Regions from separate parts of the Actinacidiphila sp. bgisy145 genome, predicted to be linked through region 1. Evidence: predicted binding sites of a transcription regulator. Region 1 holds the regulator's gene; the other holds the start of a gene.

The links. Region 1 encodes HrcA, which represses chaperone genes, less so after heat shock. Its sites were predicted from a motif close to TTNGCACTCNGNNNNNCNGAGTGCNAA; they were not measured.
Region 2: groES (co-chaperone GroES) is a predicted target of HrcA. The motif match lies at 2,707-2,733, and genes of this name have one in related genera.

The regions. Positions count from the first base shown of each region.
Region 1 is NZ_JBYIRL010000032.1:298-11,559, reverse strand. Features, by position in the region: gene AC3ERT_RS26240 (histidine triad nucleotide-binding protein) at 1-41, opposite strand, end outside; gene AC3ERT_RS26235 (hypothetical protein) at 281-643, shown strand; gene AC3ERT_RS26230 (S41 family peptidase) at 725-4,165, shown strand; gene AC3ERT_RS26225 (DUF4232 domain-containing protein) at 4,248-4,754, opposite strand; gene AC3ERT_RS26220 (Scr1 family TA system antitoxin-like transcriptional regulator) at 5,013-5,897, shown strand; gene AC3ERT_RS26215 (16S rRNA (uracil(1498)-N(3))-methyltransferase) at 5,974-6,717, opposite strand; gene AC3ERT_RS26210 (nitronate monooxygenase) at 6,714-7,778, opposite strand; gene dnaJ (molecular chaperone DnaJ) at 7,851-8,987, opposite strand; gene hrcA (heat-inducible transcriptional repressor HrcA) at 8,988-10,004, opposite strand; gene AC3ERT_RS26195 (MBL fold metallo-hydrolase) at 10,287-11,033, shown strand; partial or broken gene AC3ERT_RS26190 (DUF3097 family protein) at 11,245-11,262, shown strand, end outside.
Region 2 is NZ_JBYIRL010000010.1:51,109-62,370, reverse strand. Features, by position in the region: gene rimI (ribosomal protein S18-alanine N-acetyltransferase) at 1-36, shown strand, start outside; gene tsaD (tRNA (adenosine(37)-N6)-threonylcarbamoyltransferase complex transferase subunit TsaD) at 44-1,189, shown strand; gene AC3ERT_RS11325 (hypothetical protein) at 1,186-1,446, shown strand; gene AC3ERT_RS11320 (class I SAM-dependent methyltransferase) at 1,436-2,638, opposite strand; gene groES (co-chaperone GroES) at 2,881-3,189, shown strand; gene groL (chaperonin GroEL) at 3,321-4,943, shown strand; gene AC3ERT_RS11305 (SDR family NAD(P)-dependent oxidoreductase) at 5,062-5,850, opposite strand; gene AC3ERT_RS11300 (MOSC domain-containing protein) at 5,958-6,605, opposite strand; gene AC3ERT_RS11295 (GNAT family N-acetyltransferase) at 6,602-7,384, opposite strand; gene AC3ERT_RS11290 (LysR family transcriptional regulator) at 7,491-8,423, shown strand; partial or broken gene AC3ERT_RS11285 (WhiB family transcriptional regulator) at 8,742-9,032, opposite strand; gene AC3ERT_RS11280 (response regulator transcription factor) at 9,547-10,158, shown strand; gene shbA (RNA polymerase sigma factor ShbA) at 10,650-11,262, shown strand, end outside.

The DNA of each region.
Region 1 (11,262 bases):
ATCTTGCAGAACAGGCAGTCCGGCTGCGCTTCTCCCGCCACCGCGGCACCCCTTGCTCTTCCGCTCGCCTCATCCGTCCGCGCCGGCACCCGCGCCGGCCCGCCACCCGGCATCGTATCGGCCCGGCCGCCCCGGGTCCTCGAAGGTCCGCGGTCCGCCGCGGGGGGCGACGCCCCAGCCGTACGGCCATGCGTCCATGCGTTCATGCGTCCGCGCGTCCGGTGCGCGTCCACCGTGTGGGGGATGGCCGAGGCCGGGCGGGGCGGGCATCGTTGGGGGGATGGGACGTATCGGGTGGAACCGGGGTGTGGGACTGGCGGGCGCCGCCGTGGTGCTGGCGGCCGTCGCGGGGTGCGAGCCGGTCGACGGGCTGGACAGCTCCAACGTGTCGGTGAGCACCAACCAGTTGGCGACGAAGGCCCTCAAGCGGGACCACGTCGCGGTGCAGTGGCTGTCCTGCGGCGTGACCGAGGACGCGCACGACCCGAAGGTGGACTGCCTGGGCCGCACCGAGGACCAGCGGAAGATCACGGTGAAGGGCGACGTGACCCGGCAGACGGACCTGCGCTGCCTCCAAGGCCACCTCACCGCCGCCGTCGACGGCCGTACGGTCTTCGACGTGCGCGGACTCGGGGCCTGTTGACGAACCGGCCCGCTCCCCCGGCCCCCGGGGCGAATCCGATATCCACTGCTCGCGGGCGTTGATCCTGGCTAGGCTGGCACCGTGACCCAGTCCTCGCTCTCCACACAGCCTCCGGGTTCCGCCCACCGCACGCACCACCCGTCGTACCTGCGCAACCCGCACCCGTACGGCGGCCAGGTCGTCTTCACCGCCGAGGACGACGTGTGGGTCGCACCGCTCGACGGCGGACGGGCGTGGCGGGTCAGCGCGGACAACATGCCGGTCAAACGCCCGCGGATCTCGCCGGACGGCGCCGTCGTCGCCTGGACCTCCACCCGCGACGGCGCCCCCGAGGTGCACGTCGCGGACCTGGCCGGCGGCCCCTCGCGCCGCCTGACCTACTGGGGCAACGCGCTGACGTCGGTGCGCACTTGGACGCCCGACGGCGAACTGGTGGTGGTCACCACCGCCGGCGAGGCGTCGCTGCGCCGCACCTGGGCGCACCAGGTGCCGCTGGACGGCGGCCCCTCGCGCCGGCTCCCGCTCGGCCCGGTCGGCGACCTGGCGTACGGGCCGGACGGCGCGGTGCTGCTCCAGTCGGTGACGATGGGGCGCGAGGCCGCGTACTGGAAGGGCTACCGGGGCGGCACCGCGGGCAAGTTGTGGCTCGACCCGGACGGCGGCGGGCAGTTCGCGCGGCTGCACCAGGACATCGACGGCAACATCGAGTGCCCGATGTGGGTCGGCGACCGGATCGCCTTCCTCTCCGACCACGAAGGCCAGGGCGCGCTGTACTCCAGTCGGCCCGACGGCACCGACCTGCGCCGCCACACCCCGCTCGGCGGGTTCTACGCGCGCCACGCCGCCACCGACGGCACCCGCGTGGTGTACACCTGCGCCGGCACCCTGCATGTGCTGGACGGCCTCGGCGAGGACACCGCCCCACGCCCGCTGGAGATCGAACTCGGCGGCCAGCGCACGGACTTGCAGCCCCACCCGGTCCGCCCGGCCGCCTACCTGGGCGACGCCCGCCCCGACCACACCGGCCGCGGCAGCGCGGTGGAGGTGCGCGGCACCACCCACTGGATCACCCACCGCGGCGGCCCGGCGCGGGTGCTGTCGGCCCGGCCGGGCGTACGCACCCGGCACCCGCGGGTGTTCTCGCAGGGCGACGACCAGTACGTGGTGTGGGTGACCGACGCCGACGGCGACGACGCGCTGGAGATCGCCCCGGCCACCAGGCCGGCCACCGGACCCGCCGGGGACACCGCGCCGCGCCGGCTCGCCGCGGGACGGCTCGGCCGGGTGCACGAGATCGAGGTCTCCCCCGACGGCCACCGCATCGCGGTCGCCTCGCACGACGGCCGGCTGCTGCTGGTGGACACCCAGACCGGCGAGGTCCGCGAGGTGCCGACCGCCGCCGAGACCGCCGAGGACGGCACCCCCGCCGCCGAGTCCGCCTGGCACCACGCCGACGTGAGCGACCTGGCCTTCTCCCCCGACTCCGGCTGGCTGGCCTGGTCCCAGCCCGGCCCGGGCTCGCTGCGGCAGATCATGCTCGCCTCCACCGCGGACCTGACCCTGGTGACGGCGACCCCGCTGCGCTTCATCGACTACGCCCCCGCCTTCACCGCCGACGGCCGGCACCTGGCGTTCCTGTCCGAGCGGGCCTTCGACCCGGTCTACGACGCCCACGTGTTCGACCTGTCCTTCCCCAACGCCTGCCGCCCGTACCTGATCACGCTCGCCGCGACCACGCCGTCGCCGTTCGGCCCGCAGCGGCACGGCCGCCCGTACGACGACGACGCGGACGACGACAGCGGCGAGGCGGGCGAGGGCGCGGGCGCCGACGCGGGCGGCGCGGACCCGGCCGCCGGCGACCCGGCTGCGGGCCCGACGGGGTCCGCAGCCTCCGCCGCTTCCTCCGCTTCCGGTACGTCCACCGGCGCGGGCCGCCCCGGCAGCCGCGAACGGTCGCGCGCCACCAAGGTCGACGCGGAGGGCATCGCCGACCGCATCGTGCCCTTCCCCGTCGAGGCGGGCCACTACTCCGGGCTGCGCGCCGCCAAGAACGCGGTGCTGTGGCTGCGCCACCCGCTCACCGGCACCCTCGGCACCGCGCTGGCCACCCCCGAGGCGGAGCCGCCGGAGTCCGTCTTGGAGCGCTACGACCTGCGGCAGTTGAAGGTCGAGGAGATCGCCGCCGACGCCGAGGCGTTCGCGGTCTCCGGCGACGGCACCAAGGTCCTCGTCAACAGCGGCTCGCGGCTGCGGATCGGCCCGGCCGACAGCAAGTACGACGACGACTCCGACGGTTCGACGACCATCGACCTGTCCCGGGTGCGGGTCACCGTCAACCCCGCCGACGAGTGGCGGCAGATGTTCGACGAGACGCACCGCCTCGCGCGCGACCACTTCTGGCGGGCCGACATGGGCGGCCTCGACTGGGACGCGATCGGCGCGCGGTACCGCATGCTGCTGGACCGGGTGGCCACCCACGACGACCTCGTGGACCTGCTGTGGGAGCTGCACGGTGAGCTGCGCACCTCGCACGCGTACGTCACCCCGCCCGGCGGCGCCGGCGACCCGCGCCGCAACCAGGGGCTGCTCGGCGCGGACATCTCCCGTGCACAGGACGGCAGTTGGCGGGTGGACCGGGTGCTGCCCGGCGAGTCGTCCGACCCGCGGGCCCGCTCGCCGCTGTCCGCGCCCGGAGTGGCGGTGCGCGCCGGGGACGCCCTCCTCGCGGTCGACGGGGTGCCGGTCGACCCGCGGACCGGCCCGGCGCCGCTGCTGGTGGGCACCGTGGGCAAGCCGGTCGAGCTGACCGTCGCCCCGGCCGCGGGCGGCCAGGTCCGGCACGTGGTCGCGGTGCCGCTGGCCAGTGAGGAGGCGCTGCGTTACCACGACTGGGTCGCCGACCGGCGCGCCTACGTCCACCGGGCCTCGGGCGGGCGGCTGGGATACCTGCACGTGCCCGACATGGTCAGCAACGGCTGGGCCGAACTCCACCGCGACCTGCGGGTGGAGATGGCCCGCGACGGGCTGGTGGTCGACGTCCGCGAGAACCGCGGCGGGCACACCTCGCAGCTCGTCGTGGAGAAGCTCGCCCGCCGGATCATCGGCTGGGACCTGCCGCGGCACGGCCTGCCCTTCAGCTACCCGCAGGACGCGCCGCGCGGGCCGGTGGTGGCGGTCGCCAACGAGTTCTCCGGGTCGGACGGCGACATCGTCAACGCCGCGATCCGCACCCTCGGCATCGGCCCGGTGGTCGGCACCCGCACCTGGGGCGGCGTGGTCGGCATCGACAGCCGCTATCAGCTGGTCGACGGCACCGCGGTGACCCAGCCGAAGTACGCGCTGTGGTTCGAGGGGTTCGGCTGGTCGGTGGAGAACCACGGGGTGGACCCGGACGTCGAGGTGGTCGTCACCCCGCAGGACTACGGCGCCGGCCGCGACCCCCAGCTCGACCGGGCCATCGAGATGGCCCTGGAGTCGCTGGCGGCCACCCCGCCCAAGTCGCCGCCGGCGCTGCCGAGCTGACCGGCGCCCGCCCGCGCCGGCCAGGCATGGCGCCCCCGTCCCCGTTCCCGGGTCCAGGTTCGGGGTCCGGGGGCGCCCGCGGTCAGGCGCCGCGCTGGACGGGCCCGATCTTCGTCCCCTTGGCGACGCGGAGCCGGCCGTCGGCGTAGGACAGGCCCGGGATCTCACCGCCGGGCGCCTGGAGGGTGAACGACACCTCGTCCGCGGCCAGGGCGGAGGCGCCGCTCGGCACCTGGATGTCGAAGTGCACCGGGTGGCCCGGGCCGAAGGTCACGGCGGCGCTCTGGGCGCCGTAGCGCTGCGCGGTGAGCTTGACGCTCTTGCCGTGCTCGGTGAAGTGCGCGCCGGTCGGCGAGCCGGCCAGCGTGCAGGAGTCGTACCCCTTCGGCGCGGTCAGGGTGACCCGGTAGTGGCGGTGGCCGGCGCTGCTCGCCGTCTGCGTGATCTTCGCGAGGTGGTTGGCCGGGCGGCAGGCCGACGGCGCGCCGCTTCCTGCCGACGCCGCCTGCGCGACGCCGGCGCCGGTGGCCGCCAGGAGTGCGGTGGCGGCGAGGGTGGCGGCAATCCTCCGGTGGGTACGACGCGTCAACTCGGGCTCCTCGTCTTGCGGTGCGGCTCCGCGATCTCCCCGGCGGAACCAAGGTCGACTCGATTCTCGCCCGCCCGACGTGCGAAGAGCACCCGGATCGCGCCACAGTCGCGTCACCGATATGTCCGGGTTCGGTATCACCGCCTCAGCGACCGCCGGACCACGCTCCCGTACGCCCGCACCAGCCCCTCCCTCCCGCGGCAGCGGAGCGCCCGCTTCCGCCACCGGAAGGTCACCGCACGGTCTCGATTGCCGAAAATGCCAGGTGGAGGGCCCGAACAAGGTGTCGGATGGGGGAGTTACGAGGGGGGCAGCAGTGACGTTATTCGACTCCTTGGGGTTCAGCGAAACCACCCAGTTCGTCATTGCCGAGTGCGGCATCGGCGTGTGCCTGACGCTCGACGCGGTCGGCCTGTACCGGAACCTGCCGCACCGGTGGCACTCCGACGGCACCGTCGACGTACCGACGGACACCGCGGTGTACCGCGCGGCGCTGCGCATGGTGATCTACGCCCTGACGGCCCTCTTCTTCGTGCACCTGCACGCACAGAACCGCCCGCCGCACTGGACCGACGCCTCGGTGCGGCAGCGCGCGGACACGGTCGCCTCGGCCTTCGACGCCGAACCGGTCCTGGCCGAGGCACCGATCGACAAGATCCCCGACGAGAGCGCCTTCGAGGACGCGGTGAACGAGGAGTTCGGGTACCCGTACAACAGCTACGGCTTCTCCTGCAGCAAGGACGGCCTGACGATCGACGCGGAGGCCCACCGGCCGCCGCCGGGCGCGGTGGACAGCTACGTCATCACCGGCATGGTGGAGAAGAGATACGACGACCTGCGGGCGACCGACCACCAGGCATCGGCGCGGCGCAGTGGCCAGGCGTGTCGGTGCATGTCGTGCCGTTCGGGACGGGGCCTCATCACCTGCGTAGTCCGCTGGAGCTGGTTTACCTGCGCGACGGCTCCAGCCTGGCGTACACACAGGGAAGTTGGAGTGGGCACCTGGCCAACGACCCGGAGGAGGTGGAGCCGCTGCGGATCGCGTTCGACGCGCTGCGCGACAGCGCCCTCGTCCCGGCGGAATCGCTCACGTTCCTCCGTACGCTGCTGGAGGAGCACGCGGGGGAAGAAGCGCAGGCGTAAGCGTTGAGCGTCGACGTCGCCGCGCCCGGTACGTCGGGCGGAGCGGTTGCCGGGCGACCCCGCGGCGTGGAAGGGCCTACCCCCAGCGGCCGGTGCGGGTCATCAGGAGGGAGAGGGCTGCTACGCCGGCGGTGGAGGTGCGCAGGACGGTGGGGCCCAGGCGGTAGGAGGGGGCGCCCGCGGCGGCGAAGAGGGCCAACTCCTCGGGGGAGACGCCGCCTTCGGGGCCGACCACGAGCATGACGGAGCCGGTGGCGGGCAGTTCGGCGGTCGCGAGCGGGGACGCGCCCTCTTCGTGGAGTACCGCGGCGAAATCCGCGTCGGCGAGCAGGGTGCTCAGTTGACGGGTCGTCACCTGTTCCGCGACGGTGGGGAAACGCAGGCGCCGCGCCTGCTTGGCCGCCTCGCGGGCGGTGGCCCGCCACTTCGCCAGGGACTTCGCGCCGCGCTCGCCGCGCCACTGGGTGACGCAGCGCGACGCCGCCCACGGCACGACCGCGTCCACCCCGGCCTCGGTCATGGTCTCCACCGCCAGCTCGCCGCGGTCGCCCTTGGGCAGCGCCTGCACGACGGTGACGGACACCGCCGGCGCGGCCTCGATCCGCTGCTCGCGCACCTCGACGTCGAGCACGTCCTTCCCGGCGACCGCGGCGACCACGCCGCTCACCGCCCGCCCGGCGCCGTCGGTCAGCACGATCTCCTCGCCGGGCTGGAGCCGCCGCACCGACACCGCGTGCCGCCCCTCGGCGCCGTCGAGCCGTACGACCGCCGGGGCGCCGTCGAGCGCGGCGGGGCCGACGAGGAACACCGGGGCGGTCATGCGCGGGCCCCCTGCGCGGCGTGCAGTTCGGCGGCCAGGGTCTCCACGAGCGCGCCCGCCGACAGCTCCCGCGCCAGCCGGTGGCCCTGCCCGGCCCACAGCGCCATCGCCTGCGGGTCGCCGAGCCCGGCCGCGGCCCGGCGCACCGGCTGCGTCAGATGGTGCACCTGCGGATAGCCGGGCGGGGCGTAGCGGCCGTGCTCGCGTACGAAGCGGTTGAGCAGGCCGCGCGCCGGGCGGCCGCTGAAGGCCCGGGTCACCTCGGTACGGGCGTACACCGGGTCGGTGAGCGCCTGCTTGTGGAGCGGGGACGCGCCCGACTCCGGGCAGACCAGGAACGCGGTGCCCAGCGCGGCCGCGGAGGCGCCCGCGGCGAGCACCGCGGCGATCTGCTCGCCCCGCATCAGCCCGCCGGCGGCGATCATCGGCAGCTGCACCGCCTCGCGGACCTGGGTGATCAGCGTGAGCAGGCCGAGCCCGGTGCCGTCGAGCTGCGGGTCGTCGCGGTGGGTGCCCTGGTGGCCGCCGGCCTCGATGCCCTGGACGCACACCGCGTCCGCCCCGGCCCACTGCGCGGCCAGCGCCTCCGCGGGCGTGGTGACGGTGACCACGGTGTACGTGCCGGCCTTGGTGAAGGCGTCCAGCACGGCCCGGTCGGGGCAGCCGAAGGTGAAGCTCACCATCGGCACGGGGTCCTCCAGCAGCACCGCGACCTTCGCGTCGTAGGCGTCGTCGGAACCGGTGTCCGGTTCGCCGAGCGCGGTGTCGTACCAGGCGGCCTCGCCGGCGAGCTGCTCGGCGTAGACCGCGACCGCGGACGGGTCCACGGTGGCGGGCTGCGGCATGAACAGGTTCACCCCGAACGGCTGCGACGTGGCGTCGCGCAGCTGCCGGATCTCCTGGTACATCGCCTCGGACGTCTTGTACCCGGCGGCGAGGAAGCCGAGGCCGCCGGCCCCCGACACGGCGGCCGCCAACCGCGGGTTGGAGGCACCCCCGGCCATCGGGGCCTGCACGATCGGGTACGCCGAAAAGGAGGAGAGATCGGTCAACGCGGGCATGTGGTCATCGTGTCACGTAGGGTGCGGTGCCCCGCGCGTCGGGGGCCGGTTCACCCGGCCCCCGCCCACGGTCTAGCGGCCGTTGAACGCGTCCTTCAGCCGCGAGAACAGCCCCTGCTGGCCGGGCGCGAACTGCCCGGTGGGCCGCTCCTCGCCGCGCAGCTTCGCCAGCCGCCGCAGCAGCTCCTCCTGCTCGGCGTCGAGCTTGTGCGGCGTGACGACCTCGACGTGCACGATGAGGTCGCCGCGGCCGCCGCCGCGCAGGTGCGTGATGCCGCGCTGGTGCAGCGGGATCGACTGGCCGGACTGGGTGCCGGGCCGTACGTCGATCTCCTCCAGGCCGTCCAGCGTCTCCAGCGGGCACTTGGTGCCGAGCGCGGCCGCCGTCATCGGGATCGTGACGGTGCAGTGCAGGTCGTCGCCGCGGCGCTGGAACACCGAGTGCGGCAACTCGCGGATCTCGACGTAGAGGTCGCCGGCCGGGCCGCCGCCGGGGCCGACCTCTCCCTCGCCGGCGAGCTGGATACGGGTGCCGTTGTCGACACCGGCCGGGATCTTCACCGTCAGGGTCCGGCGCGAGCGCACCCGCCCGTCGCCCGCGCACTCCGGGCAGGGGGTGGGCACCACGGTGCCGAAGCCCTGGCACTGCGGGCAGGGCCGGGAGGTCATGACCTGGCCGAGGAAGGAGCGGGTGACCTGGGAGACCTCACCGCGGCCGCGGCACATGTCGCAGGTCTGCGCGGAGGTGCCGGGCGCGGCGCCCTCCCCGTTGCAGGTGCCGCAGGTGACCGCGGTGTCCACCTGGATGTCCTTGGTGGTGCCGAACGCGGCCTCGTCCAGCTCGATCTCCAGCCGGATCATCGCGTCCTGGCCGCGCCGGGTGCGCGACCGCGGGCCGCGCTGCGAGGACTGGCCGAAGAAGGCGTCCATGATGTCGCTGAAGTTGCCGAAGCCGGCGCCGAAGCCGCCCGCACCGCCCCCGCCGCCCGCCGCGGACAGCGGGTCGCCGCCGAGGTCGTAGACCTGCTTCTTCTGCGGATCGGAGAGGACCTCGTAGGCCGCGTTGATCTCCTTGAACCGCTCCTGGGTCTTCGGGTCGGGGTTGACGTCCGGGTGCAGCTCACGGGCGAGGCGGCGGAACGCCTTCTTGATCTCGTCCGGGCCCGCGTCGCGACGCACGCCGAGTACGGCGTAGTAGTCCGTGGCCACCTACGACTCCGCCAGGATCTGTCCGACGTAACGTGCCACTGCGCGTACCGCTCCCATCGTTCCGGGGTAGTCCATGCGGGTCGGTCCGACCACGCCTAGCTTGGCGACTGCCTCGTCGCCCGAACCGTAGCCGACCGCCACCACGGAGGTGGAATTGAGGCCCTCGTGAAAATTCTCATGCCCGATCCGGACGGTCATGGTGCCGTCGGCGGTCTCCCCGAGGAGTTTGAGGAGCACCATCTGCTCCTCCAGCGCTTCGAGCACCGGCCGGATCGTGAGCGGGAAGTCGTGGTGGAAGCGGGTCAGGTTGGCGGCGCCGCCCAGCATGATCCGCTCCTCCTTCTCCTCGACGAGGGTTTCGAGGAGGGTGCTGAGCACCGCGGCGACCGACGGGCGGTCGTCGGGGTCGAAGCTGTCCGCCAGGTCCTGCACGAGCGGCGGCACATCGGGGAAGCGGCGGCCGGTGACCCGGCTGTTGAGCCGGGCGCGCAGGTCCGCCAGGACCGTCTCGCCGACCGGGCCGGGGCAGTCGATGATCCGCTGCTCCACCCGGCCGGTGTCGGTGATCAGCACCAGCATCACCCGGGCCGGCGCGAGCGAGAGCAGTTCCACGTGCCGCACCGACGAGCGGGTCAGCGACGGGTACTGCACCACGGCGACCTGCCGGGTGAGCTGGGCGAGCAGCCGGACCGTGCGGGCCACCACGTCGTCGAGGTCGACGGCGCCCTCCAGGAAGTTCTGGATGGCGCGGCGCTCGGCGCCCGACAGGGGTTTGACCCCGGCGAGCCGGTCCACGAAGAGGCGGTAGCCCTTGTCGGTGGGGATACGGCCGGCGCTGGTGTGGGGCTGCGCGATGTACCCCTCGTCCTCCAGCACCGCCATGTCGTTGCGCACGGTGGCCGGGGAGACGCCGAGCGAGTGGCGCTCGGTGAGCGCCTTCGATCCGACGGGTTCCTCGGTACCGACGTAGTCCTGGACGATGGCGCGCAGCACTTCGAGTCTGCGTTCGCTCAGCATCGCGCACCTCCAACCCGTTGTCCCGACCCTGCGGCCTGGCACTCCGCCGTTTCGAGTGCCAACACTCCCGCAGTCAGTGTACGGCGCGGCGGCAAGGGCTCGGCAAGAGCGACGGCGATCCGGTCTTGCCCGGCGGCCCGGTACGGGCGGTACGGGCGATACGCGCGGTACGTACGCCGGCCCGGGCGCGCGTGCGGACGGAGGGCGGGTGGGGGCGTGAGGGGGTGCGCCGGGGGCGGGTGCCCGCGCGCGGCGGCGCGGGCGGGGCGATAGCGTCGGGTCGTGAGCGATGAGGAGAGGGCCGGAGCCGGGGCGGTGCCGGGCGCCGGCGGGTCGGGGTGGGAGCAGCTCGCCCCGGGTGTCGCCCGGCGGCGGCTGCCGCACCTCGACGTGACCATCGGGCTGGTGGTCGGCACGGACGGGGTGCTGATGGTGGACACCGGGTCCACGCTGCGCGAGGGCGCGGAACTGCGGGCGCAGGCCGAAGCGCTGACCGGGCGGCCGGTGACCCATGTCGTGCTCACCCACGGGCACTTCGACCACGTCTTCGGCGCTGCGGCCTTCCCCGAGGCCGAGGTGTACGGGCACCGCGCGCTCGGCGGCCCGCCGGCCGGGGACGCCGAGGCGATGCGGGCGGACGCGGTCGCGCACGGCGTCGATCCGGCGGAGGCCGCCGCCGCGGCCGCCGCGCTGCGCCGGCCGACCCGGCCCGTCCTCGACCGGCTCGCCCTCGACCTCGGGGACCGGCCGGTGACCCTGCTCCACCCCGGGCCGGGGCACACCGGCCACGACATCGTGGTGCACGTGCCCGGTACCAGCCCGAGCGATCCCTCGGTGCTGTTCTGCGGCGACCTCGTGGAGGAGTCCGGGCCGCCCCAGGCCGGACCCGACGCCGTCCCCGCGCAGTGGCCGACCGCGCTGGACGCCCTCCTCGCCCTCGGCGGCGAGACCGCGCGCTACGTCCCCGGGCACGGCGCGGTGGTCGACGCGCGCTTCGTCCGCCGGTTTCGGGGTGCCCTGACCCCCTAGGCTGCCCCGTTCTGTCGGCTCCGGGACCACCTGCCGGTGGGGCCTGGTCGCGCAGTTCCCCGCGCCCCTTTTGGGTACGCAGCGTTCTTTCGCGGAGAAGCCGCACATACTCAGGGGGCGCGGGGAACTGCGCGACCAGCCATTGAAGACAGGTGGTCCCGGAGCCGGCAGATCCGGGAACGGCGGGGGGTCAGGCTCTACGATCGTGCGCATGCGCAGCAGGAGTTAT
Region 2 (11,262 bases), on a different contig from region 1:
ACCTTCGCCGTTGACCTTGAGGAACCGAGGATCTGAGGAAGTAATGGCAGACGAACCCCTGGTCCTGGGGATCGAGACCTCCTGCGACGAGACCGGCGTCGGCGTCGTCCGCGGTCACACCCTGCTCGCCGACGCCGTCGCCTCCAGCGTCGACGAGCACGCCCGGTACGGCGGCGTGGTGCCCGAAGTCGCCAGCCGCGCGCACCTGGAGGCGATGGTCCCGACCGTCCAGCGCGCCCTGAAGGAGGCCGGGGTCAGCGCCCACGACCTGGACGGCATCGCCGTCACCGCGGGCCCGGGCCTGGCCGGTGCGCTGCTGGTCGGCGTCTCGGCCGCCAAGGCGTACGCGTACGCGCTCGGCAAGCCGCTGTACGGCGTCAACCACCTCGCCTCGCACATCTGCGTCGACCAGCTCGAACACGGCGCGCTGCCCGAGCCGACGATGGCGCTGCTGGTCTCCGGCGGCCACTCCTCGCTGCTGCTGGCCCCCGACATCACCAGCGACGTCCGCCCGCTCGGCGCGACCATCGACGACGCGGCCGGTGAGGCGTTCGACAAGGTCGCCCGGGTGCTCGGCCTCGGCTTCCCCGGCGGCCCGGTGATCGACCGCTACGCCCGCGACGGCGACCCGCGGGCGATCGCCTTCCCGCGCGGCCTGACCGGCGGCCGCGACCCGCGCTACGACTTCTCCTTCTCCGGCCTGAAGACCGCCGTCGCCCGCTGGGTCGAGGCCCGCCGCCGGGACGGCCAGGACGTGCCGGTCGCCGACGTGGCGGCGTCCTTCCAGGAGGCCGTGGTCGACGTGCTGACCCGCAAGGCCGTCCGCGCCTGCAAGGACAACGGCGTCGACCACCTGATGATCGGCGGGGGAGTGGCGGCCAACTCCCGGCTGCGCGCGCTCGCCCAGCAGCGCTGCGAGGACGCGGGCATCCGGCTGCGGGTGCCCCGCCCCGGGCTGTGCACGGACAACGGCGCGATGGTCGCCGCGCTCGGCGCCGAGATGGTCGCCCGCGGCCGCTCGGCCTCCACGCTCGACCTGCCCGCGGACTCCTCGCTGCCGGTCACCGAGATCTCGGTGCCCGGCCACACCCACGGCCCCGATCACGGCCCCGAGCACGGCCACACCCACAGCCACGCCCATGACCACGACCATGTGCACGAGTTGAGCAAGGACAACCTGTACGGATGACCGTCACGCTGATGTGGGAGGCGGCCGCGGCCGACGAGCGCGGCGCCGAACTCCTTGACTGGGCGCGGCAGCAGGAGCTGGCCGGGCAGCCCCAGCGGGTGGAGTACCTGACCGCGCCCGGCGACCGGGTGCTCGTCATCAGCTGGTGGGACGCGCCCTACGGCGCCGAGCTGCCCGAACTGCCGGACCCGCCGCCGGAACTGGTCCGCCGCCAGGTGCACCGCTGGCGGTTCGTGTCGGTCGCGGTCAGGCCCTGAGCCGCCCGTCCCACGCCGCCGGCGCGCCGATCAGCATCGCCGGCTCGCCCGCCACCCGGGTCAGGAACACCGTCGCCTCGTGCGGCCCCTGCGGCCGCACCCGGCGCCGTACCTCCTCCGGCTCCATGGCGAACCCGCGCTTCTTCACCGTCAGCCGCCCCACCTCGCGTTCGCGCAGCAGCGCCTTGAGCCGCTTGAGGCCGAAGGGCAGCGCGTCCCGGATCTCGTACGCGGCCGCGTACGGCGTCGGGTGCGGGTCGTCGCCGGTGACGTAGGCGATGGTCGGGTCGATCAGCCCGCCGCCCACCTCGCTCGCGACCAGGGCGACCAGGTGCGCGCGGATGACCGCGCCGTCCGGCTCGTACAGGTACCGCCCCACCGGCCGCACCGGCGGGGCCGGCGGCGGGCCGGGCGCGGTCAGCTCCGCCCCGCCCGGCAGCAGCGTGGCGCGGACGGTGCCGGGCCCGGTGCCGAACCACAGCGCCGCCTCCTTCACCTCGCCCCGGTCCGAGACCCACTCCGCCTCCGCGTCGGCGGGCACCGCCTCGTGCGGCACCCCGGGCGCCACCTTCACCGCCGCGTACGGCACCGTGCGGGCCGCGGCCAGCGCCCAGGACAGCGGCGGGGAGTACGCCTCCGGGTCGAAGGTGCGGCCCCGCCCCGAACGGCGCGCCGGGTCCACGAACACCGCGTCGCAGCCGGCGGTGTCCGCGTCCGCCACGTCCGCGCAGCGCACCTCGATCCGGTCGGCCAGGCCCAGCGCCCGCGCGTTGGCCCGGGCGACCGCGCAGGTGAGCGGGTCCCGGTCGACCGCGAGCACCTCGATGCCCGCGCGGGCCAGCGCGACCGCGTCGCCGCCGATGCCGCCGCACAGGTCGGCCAGCCGCCGCACGCCCAACGCGCGGAAGCGGGCGGCCCGGTGGGCGGCGACGGCGGCGCGGGTGGCCTGCTCGACGCCGTTGGGCGTGAAGTACATCCGCGCGGCGTCATCGGCGGCGAACTTCGCGGCGGCGCGCTGCCGCAGCCGGGCCTGTCCGAGCGCCGCGGAGACCAGCTCCGGCGGGTGGGTGCGCCGCAGCCGGGTGGCCGCGGCCAGCTCGTCGGCCGGGTCGTGGTCGCGCAACTCGCGCAGCAGTTCCTGCCCTTCGGGTGCGAGCAGGGCATCGAGGTCCTCGGGTGTCACCCGCCCCATTGTGCGCGCTGCCGCGGCGGCCCCGGCGCGCGGGCGCCGCCGGTCGCCGACCCCCTTCGGGGCATCCGTTGGCACTCCGCTTGACCGAGTGCTAAGTGCGTCCTAGTCTCGGTTCTGGCACTCGGCACCGCTGAGTGCCAGAACTCAGCGACGGGCAGGTCCGGCACCCGCGACGACGGGCCTACCAGGTCGCCGACCCAGACAGACACTCCCGTGAGCCCTTTGAAGGGGGAGGTCGGATCGTGACGACCGCCAGCACCAAGGTTGCCATCAAGCCGCTCGAGGACCGCATCGTGGTCCAGCCGCTCGATGCCGAGCAGACCACGGCCTCGGGCCTGGTCATCCCGGACACCGCCAAGGAGAAGCCCCAGGAGGGCGTCGTCCTGGCCGTGGGCCCGGGCCGCTTCGAGGACGGCAACCGCCTGCCGCTCGACGTCGCCGTCGGCGACGTCGTGCTCTACAGCAAGTACGGCGGCACCGAGGTGAAGTACAACGGCGAGGAGTACCTCGTCCTCTCGGCGCGCGACGTTCTCGCGATCATCGAGAAGTAGTCTTCCGGCCCACCACAGCCGTGATCCCGCCCCGGGACTCCGCGCCCTCTTCTGGCCGGGGCCGGGGCGGTTTCGTTGACCGTCCTCACTGACTGACGACGACATACGAGTAGATGAGGTAGTTCGCAGGCATGGCCAAGATCCTGAAGTTCGACGAGGACGCCCGTCGCGCCCTTGAGCGCGGCGTCAACAAGCTCGCCGACACCGTGAAGGTGACCATCGGCCCCAAGGGCCGCAACGTCGTCATCGACAAGAAGTTCGGCGCCCCGACCATCACCAACGACGGCGTGACCATCGCCCGCGAGGTGGAGATCGAGGACCCGTACGAGAACCTGGGCGCCCAGCTCGTCAAGGAGGTGGCGACCAAGACCAACGACATCGCGGGTGACGGCACCACCACCGCGACCGTGCTCGCGCAGGCGCTGGTCCGCGAGGGCCTGCGCAACGTCGCCGCCGGCGCCTCCCCCGCCGCCCTGAAGAAGGGCATCGACGCGGCCGTCAAGGCGGTCTCGGACGACCTGATCGCCACCGCCCGCGCGATCGAGGGCAAGGAGGACATCGCCGCCGTCGCCGCGCTGTCCGCGCAGGACAAGCAGGTCGGCGACCTGATCGCCGAGGCGATGGACAAGGTCGGCAAGGACGGCGTCATCACCGTCGAGGAGTCCAACACCTTCGGTCTGGAGCTGGACTTCACCGAGGGCATGGCGTTCGACAAGGGCTACCTGTCGCCGTACTTCGTCACCGACCAGGAGCGGATGGAGGCCGTCCTCGACGACCCGTACATCCTCATCCACCAGGGCAAGATCTCCTCGATCCAGGACCTGCTGCCGCTGCTGGAGAAGGTCATCCAGGCCAACTCCAGCAAGCCGCTGCTGATCATCGCCGAGGACGTCGAGGGCGAGGCCCTGTCGACCCTGGTGGTCAACAAGATCCGCGGCACCTTCAACGCGGTCGCGGTCAAGGCGCCGGGCTTCGGCGACCGCCGCAAGGCCATGCTGGGCGACATCGCCACGCTGACCGGCGCCACCGTCATCGCCGAGGAGGTCGGCCTCAAGCTCGACCAGGCCGGTCTGGACCTGCTGGGCTCCGCCCGCCGGGTCACCGTCACCAAGGACGAGACCACCATCGTCGACGGTGCCGGCGACAAGGCCGAGATCGAGGGCCGGGTCGGCCAGATCAAGGCCGAGATCGCCACCACCGACTCCGACTGGGACCGCGAGAAGCTCCAGGAGCGTCTGGCGAAGCTGGCCGGCGGCGTCTGCGTGATCAAGGTCGGCGCGGCCACCGAGGTCGAGCTGAAGGAGAAGAAGCACCGCCTGGAGGACGCGATCTCCGCGACCCGCGCGGCCGTCGAGGAGGGCATCGTCTCCGGCGGTGGCTCCGCGCTCGTGCACGCGGTCAAGGTGCTCGGCGACAACCTCGGCAAGTCCGGTGACGAGGCGACCGGTGTCGCCGTCGTGCGCCGCGCCGCCGTCGAGCCGCTGCGCTGGATCGCCGAGAACGCCGGCCTGGAGGGCTACGTCATCACCTCCAAGGTCGCCGAGCTCGACAAGGGCCACGGCTTCAACGCCGCCACCGGCGAGTACGGCGACCTGGTCAAGGCCGGCGTCATCGACCCGGTGAAGGTCACCCGCTCCGCGCTGGAGAACGCGGCGTCCATCGCCTCCCTGCTGCTCACGACCGAGACCCTGGTCGTCGAGAAGAAGGAAGAGGAGCCGGAGGCCGCCGCCGGCGGTCACGGGCACAGCCACTGACGCGTTCCCCGCGTCGCAGGCCCCTCCGCGGCCTTGCGGGCCCGCCACCTCGGTCACGGGGTGGCGGGCCCGGTCGTTTTCCTGGCGGGCCCGGTCGTTTTCCGCCCGCCGCTCCGGCTCAGCCCCGGGTGCCGCGCAGCTTCGGGTCGAACCGGCCGGCCCGGCCCGCGGCGGCGCCGAACAGGGCCGGGGGCACATGGCGGGCGAGCGAGACCGCCACCTTGTAGCGGGCCGAGGGGACACTGACCGTGCGGCCCCGGGCCAGGTCGCGCAGCGCGGCCGCCACCACCTCGTCCGCGTCGAGCCACGCCCACGGCGGCAGCCCGGAGGAGTCCATACCGGCCCGCGCGTGGAACTCGGTCCGCACGAACCCCGGGCACAGGGCGAGGAACCGCACACCCGAGCCGCGCAGTTCGCTCGCCACGCCCTCGGTGAACCGCACCGCCCACGCCTTGCTCGCCGCATAGGTGCCGCGCGGCAGGTAGGCGGCGACCGAGGCGACGTTCACCACGAAGCCGCGGCGCCGCTCGCGCATGCCCGGCACCGCGGCCGTGGTCAGCCGCAGCACCGCCTCGCAGTGCACTTTCAGCATCCGCAGCTCGTCCTCGACCGGCGCGTCGAGGAAGGCCCCGCGGTTGCCGAACCCGGCGTTGTTCACCAGCACGTCCACCGGCCGGCCGGGCGCGCTCAGCCGCTCCTCGACCGCCGCGATCCCGGCGTCCGTCGCGAGGTCCGCGGCAAGCACCTCCACCTCGACGCCATACCGCTCGCGCAGGTCCGCCGCGGACCGCTCCAGCCGCTCGGCGTCGCGCGCCACCAGCACCAGCCCGTGCCCGTCAGAGGCGAGCCGCCGCGCGAACGCCGCCCCCAGCCCCGCGGTCGCCCCGGTCACTACAGAAGTCGTCATACCGCCACCCTAGAAGCGCACCGACCCCCCGCGACACGGTGCAACGCAGCCGGCAGAAGCGGGCCGCGGCCCGTAACGTTCGGCGCTGCGGGCGGCCAGCAGTCCGGTCAGCGGTCCAGGCGGCGGCGGATCGCGGCGCGTTCGACGGCGGGGAAGGCAGGCAGGTCGACCAGCAGCGGCAGCAGCCCGGGCTCGGTGGTCAGCGCGCGGAAGGACCGCGCGACCGTCACCTCGTGGTCGGGCCGTGCCACCACGTGCACCGCGTCGCCGACGCACACCTCGCCCGGCTCGACCACCCGCAGATACGGCCCCGGCACCGCCGCCGCGGTGAACCGCCGGGTCCACCCGGCCTGCTGGAGCCATCCGGCGAAGGTGGCACACGGAATGCGCGGGCAGGACACCTCCAGCAGCGCCGAACCGATCCGCCAGCGCTCCCCGATCAGCGCGGAGTTGACGTCGATCCCGACCGTCGTCAGGTTCTCCCCGAAACAGCCGTCGGGCAGCGGCCGGCCCAACTCGCGCTGCCAGCGGTCCAGATCCTCCCGGGCGTAGGCGTAGACCGCCTGGTCGTCCCCGCCGTGGTGCTTCACGTCGTACGCCCGGTCACCCGCCAGCCCGACCGCGCCGGTCCCCTTCGGGCCCGGTGCCGCCACGGCCACCGGGCCCCGCACCGGGCGCTTGTCGATGCCCGTGGCGGGGAGCCGCTTCCACGGGTTCGGCCGCGGGCGGGCGATGTTGACGGACTGTATGTTCACTGGTCGGCTGACGGCAGGACGTAGGGCGTGGTGACGGCCAGGGGGGCGAAGCCGAGGCGTTCGAGGATGGGGCGGCTCTGGTCCGAGGCGTCCACCTGGAGGTAGCGGCAGCCGCGCGCGGCGGCCGTGCGGGCGCGGTGTGCGACCAGGGCCCGGTAGATGCCGCGCCCGCGCCACTCCGGGACGGTGCCCCCGCCCCAGAGGCTCGCGAACTGGGTGCCCGGGTGGAACTCCACGCGGGCGCCGCACACCGGCCGCCCGCCGGCCGTCGCCAGCGTCATGCCGACGTCCGGGTCCCCGAGTTGGTCGAGCAGCCGGTCCCGCAGCCGCCCGGAGTCCGTGCCGAACGCCTCGTCGTGCACCTTCGCCATCAGGTCCACCCCGGCCGCGTCCCGCACCTCCGCGAAGCGGACGCCCTCGGGCACCGGCGTGTCCTGCGCCAGCTCCGCGACCTCCGCGACCATCAGCGTCTCTGGCGGCTCCGCGGTGAACCCGGCCGCGGTGAGCCGCTGCGGCAGGTCCGCCGGCAGGTCGTACGAGTACAGCTTCCACTCGTACTCCCGCCCGGCCCCCTCCGCGGACCCCAGCCACGCCCGCTCCGCCGCGATCGCCGCGTCCGCCCGCGCACCGTCGTGCGCCGCGAACCCCGACCACACCACCCCGGCCCACCCGGCCGCCCCCTCGCCTTCCACCAGCCGCACCACCCCCTCCGGCGTGACCACTCCCGCGCCCCGCCTGACCTGCGCGTCGAACGTCTCCCGCACCACCGTGATGTCCATCCGGGCACCCTAGACCGCGCCCTGAGCAGCCACCTCCCATTTACCCCCGGGGCGGGGGCTCGCCCCGGAGCACCCGGCCGGGCCGTGCAGGCCATAAAATCGGCCTGTGCTCGAGCCACGCCATCTCCGGGTCCTGCGCGCGGTGGCGCGCACGGGCTCCTTCTCCGCCGCCGCCCGCGACCTCGGCTGCACCCAGCCCGCGGTGAGCCAGCAGATGAAGGCCCTGGAGAACGCCGTCGGCACCCCGCTGCTGGTCCGCGGCGCCCGCGAGATGCGGCTGACCGAGGCCGGCGACGCGCTGGTGCGCCACGCCGCGGGGGTCCTCGCCGGGCTGACCGCCGCCGAGGAGGAGGTCGCGGCGATCGCGGGCCTGCGCGCCGGACGGGTCCGGCTCGCCTCCTTCCCCTCGGGCAGCTCCACCCTCGTGCCGGCCGCGGTGGCCGCGCTGCGCGCCCGCCATCCGGACACCCGGGTCTCGCTGGTCGAGTCGGAGCCGCCCGCCTCGGTGGAGATGCTGCGCGCGGGCGACTGCGACATCACGCTCGCGTTCCGCTACGTGGACCTGCCGACCCCGTCCGAGGAGTCCTGGTCGGACCTGGTGGTGCGCCCGCTGCTCACCGACCGGCTGGTGGGGCTCGTCCCGCAGCAGCACCGGCTCGCCGCCGCGGGCCCGCGGCGCTCACCCGAGACGGCGCCGCCTGTGCCGTACGAGGAGCTGGCCGCCGAGCAGTGGATCGCCGGGTGCCCGCGCTGCCGCCGGCACCTGGTCGAGGTGTGTGAGCGGTCCGGGTTCACCCCCCGGATCGACTTCGCCACCGACGACTCGCCGGCGGTGGTGGGCCTGGTCGCGGCCGGTCTGGGCGTGGCGGTACTGCCCGAACTCGCCCTGGCGGCGGTGCGGACCGACGGGGTGGCGGTGCTGGAGCTGGCCCCCGCGGTGGAGCGCGAGGTCGTGGCGCTCACCCTCCCCGACCTCGCCCGCGTACCCGCGGTGGACATGATGCTCACCTGGCTGAGCCGGGCGGCGGTGCGGCCGTAGAGCAGCCGCCCGCGGCCGTGCCGGGTGCGCCGGGTGTGCAGAATCGATTCTTCGGTGCCGGTCGCGGGGCGCCGGACGTCAGTAGATGCGCAGCGGTTGGCCGTCCCGATCCGGCTCCAGGTCCAGGTCGCCGTCCCCGTCGTACGGGTCGTAGTCGTCGTGTCGGCCGTGCGGGCCGTCGTCGTCCATCGCGGCCGCGTCCGCCTCGTCGGCGGCGTCGGTGTCGGCGTCGTCGAGGTCCGTGCCGGCGTAGCGGTCGTACCGCTTGCGCTCGCGGTCCCGCTCGCGTTCGCGCTCCCGCTCGTCGTCGTCCCGGTCGGGGGTGGCGCGGTGGCGGGAGCGGCCCATCATGGCCTCGCGCTCGTCCTCGGTCAGGCCGCCCCACACGCCGTACGGCTCGCGTACCGCCAGGGCGTGGGTGGCGCACTCCGCGCGGACCGGGCAGCGCATGCACACCTCCTTGGCGGCGGCCTCCCGCGCGCTGCGGGCGGCGCCGCGCTCACCTTCGGGGTGGAAGAACAGCGAGCTGTCGACGCCGCGGCAGGCGGCGACCAGCTGCCAGTCCCATAGGTCCGCGTTGGGGCCGGGAAGGCGGGAGAAGTCTGCCATTGCTCATCCCCTCGAAACGTGGGTGACGGCCTGGGAGCTCGGCTTCGCTCAGCCGCACGTCCGACCGTACATCTACTGTCGTAGTAGATGTAAATATGACTCTTCGCCAATCTAGCGACGATTACCCCACGCACCAGGAAAGAGCCGCCAAACAGTGCAAAATCCGTCCTAAGACCCGTTTGGCATAATTCGCGACCGCGCGTGATGCGCCGCGCGAGTGGCGCGGTACCCCTCGCGCGGATGAATCGGACCGCCCGCCGCCTCGGAAAACACGGCCGCCTCGCCCATCTGACCTGCGACATGGTCGATCCGTACACGCATGATCACGTAGAGTGCACACGACTGCGATCCGACGTCGTAACTCTTTCGGGTGAGGGTCGTTGAGTGTGGCGGAAGCGGTTGGCGGAATCACGTGATTCGGGCAGATGCCCGAGCCGTCAGCCCCAACGGTGAAGATTCGTACTTCGTACAGCCTGGAGGCACAAGTGACGCGGTTCAGCTGCGGGGGGCGGTCATGACTTCCGTCCTCGTCTGCGACGACTCCCCGCTCGCCCGAGAGGCCCTGCGCCGCGCGGTGGCCACCGTGCCCGGCGTCGAGCGCGTGACCACCGCGGCCAACGGCGAGGAGGTCCTCCGCCGCTGGGGTGCCGACCGCTCGGACCTCATCCTGATGGATGTCCGCATGCCCGGCCTCGGCGGCGTGGAGACGGTGCGGCGGCTGCTGTCCGCCGACCCCGGCGCCCGCATCATCATGCTCACCGTCGCCGAGGACCTCGACGGGGTGGCGCTCGCCGTCGCCGCCGGTGCGCGCGGCTACCTGCACAAGGACGCCTCGCGCGCCGAACTGCGGGCCACCGTCACGCAGGCGCTCGCCGACCCGACCTGGCGGCTGGCCCCGCGCCGGCTGCGCTCGGCCGAGATGGGCGCCGCGCCCACCCTGACCGCCCGCGAGATCCAGGTGCTCGAAGGGATGAGCCACGGCCGCTCCAACGCGGAGATCGGCCGTGAGCTGTTCCTGTCCGAGGACACCGTCAAGACGCACGCCCGGCGGCTGTTCAAGAAGCTCGGCGCCTCCGACCGCGCGCACGCGGTGGCGCTCGGCTTCCGCTGGGGTCTGGTCCGCTGACCGCCCGCCGACCGGCGGCACGCCGCGGGCCGGCAGCCGTACGCACCCGGCCGGACCCCCGGCGACCTCGGCGAACTCCCGTGGCACAGCCGCGGGAACGCCGGGTGCCCACCGGCGGGTCCCCGGTTTCCCGGCGGAGGACGCATGCTTGACGTATGGACTTCCTCGGGGATCGGCGGGGGCCGGGTATGGCGGAGATGACTGCGGCGGGCCCGCGGGCGCAGTCGTCCGTGCTCGCGGCCGATGTGAACGGCGGGCGGGAGAGCGCGCGCGGCGCGCGGGCCGGGTCCGTCCCGGCCCAGGCGCCAACAGGGCCCGGAAGCAGGGCCGATGCCGCGGCGGGCACCGCGCCCGACACCGCTTCGGGCGGTGTCGACGGCACCGTTCCCGCGGCCGCGGCGGGCGCCCCGGCGGACGGACCGCATAACGCTTCGGTGCAGAAGTCCGGACGCGATGCGGCGAATCGTCCGGCGGCGAGGCACCATGGGTGGATGCGTGACGACGACCCCCCGGCCATCGGTGCCCTCGTTCGTCGCGCTGTCGACGGGGACCAGCGGGCCACGCACGACCTGCTCGCCGCCGTCCACCCCCTCGCCGAGCGGTACTGCCGCACCCGGTTGTCCCGTCTGCCGGGCGACGCGCGGCACTTCGTGGACGACCTCGCCCAGGAGGTGTGCCTGGCGGTGCTGTGCGCGCTGCCCCGCTACCGCGACCTGGGCCGGCCGTTCGAGGCGTTCGTGGTGTCGATCGCCTCGCACAAGATCGCCGACCTGCAACGGGCCGCGATGCGCGGTCCCGGTGCGCCGGTGCCCGCCGACGAGATGCCGGAGAAGCCGGACGACTCGCTCGGGCCCGAGGAGCGCGCGCTGCTCAACAGCGACGCCGCCTGGGCCCGTACGCTGCTCGCCCGCCTCCCCGACCACCTGCGCGAGCTGGTGCTGCTGCGGGTCGCGGTGGGCCTGAGCGCGGAGGAGACCGGTCAGGTGCTGGGCATGTCGCCCGGCGCGGTCCGGGTCGCCCAGCACCGCGCGCTCAGCCGGCTGCGGGCCATCGCGGAGGAGTCCGGCGCGGTGTCGGCGGCCGAACCGGACGCGCCCGGGCTGA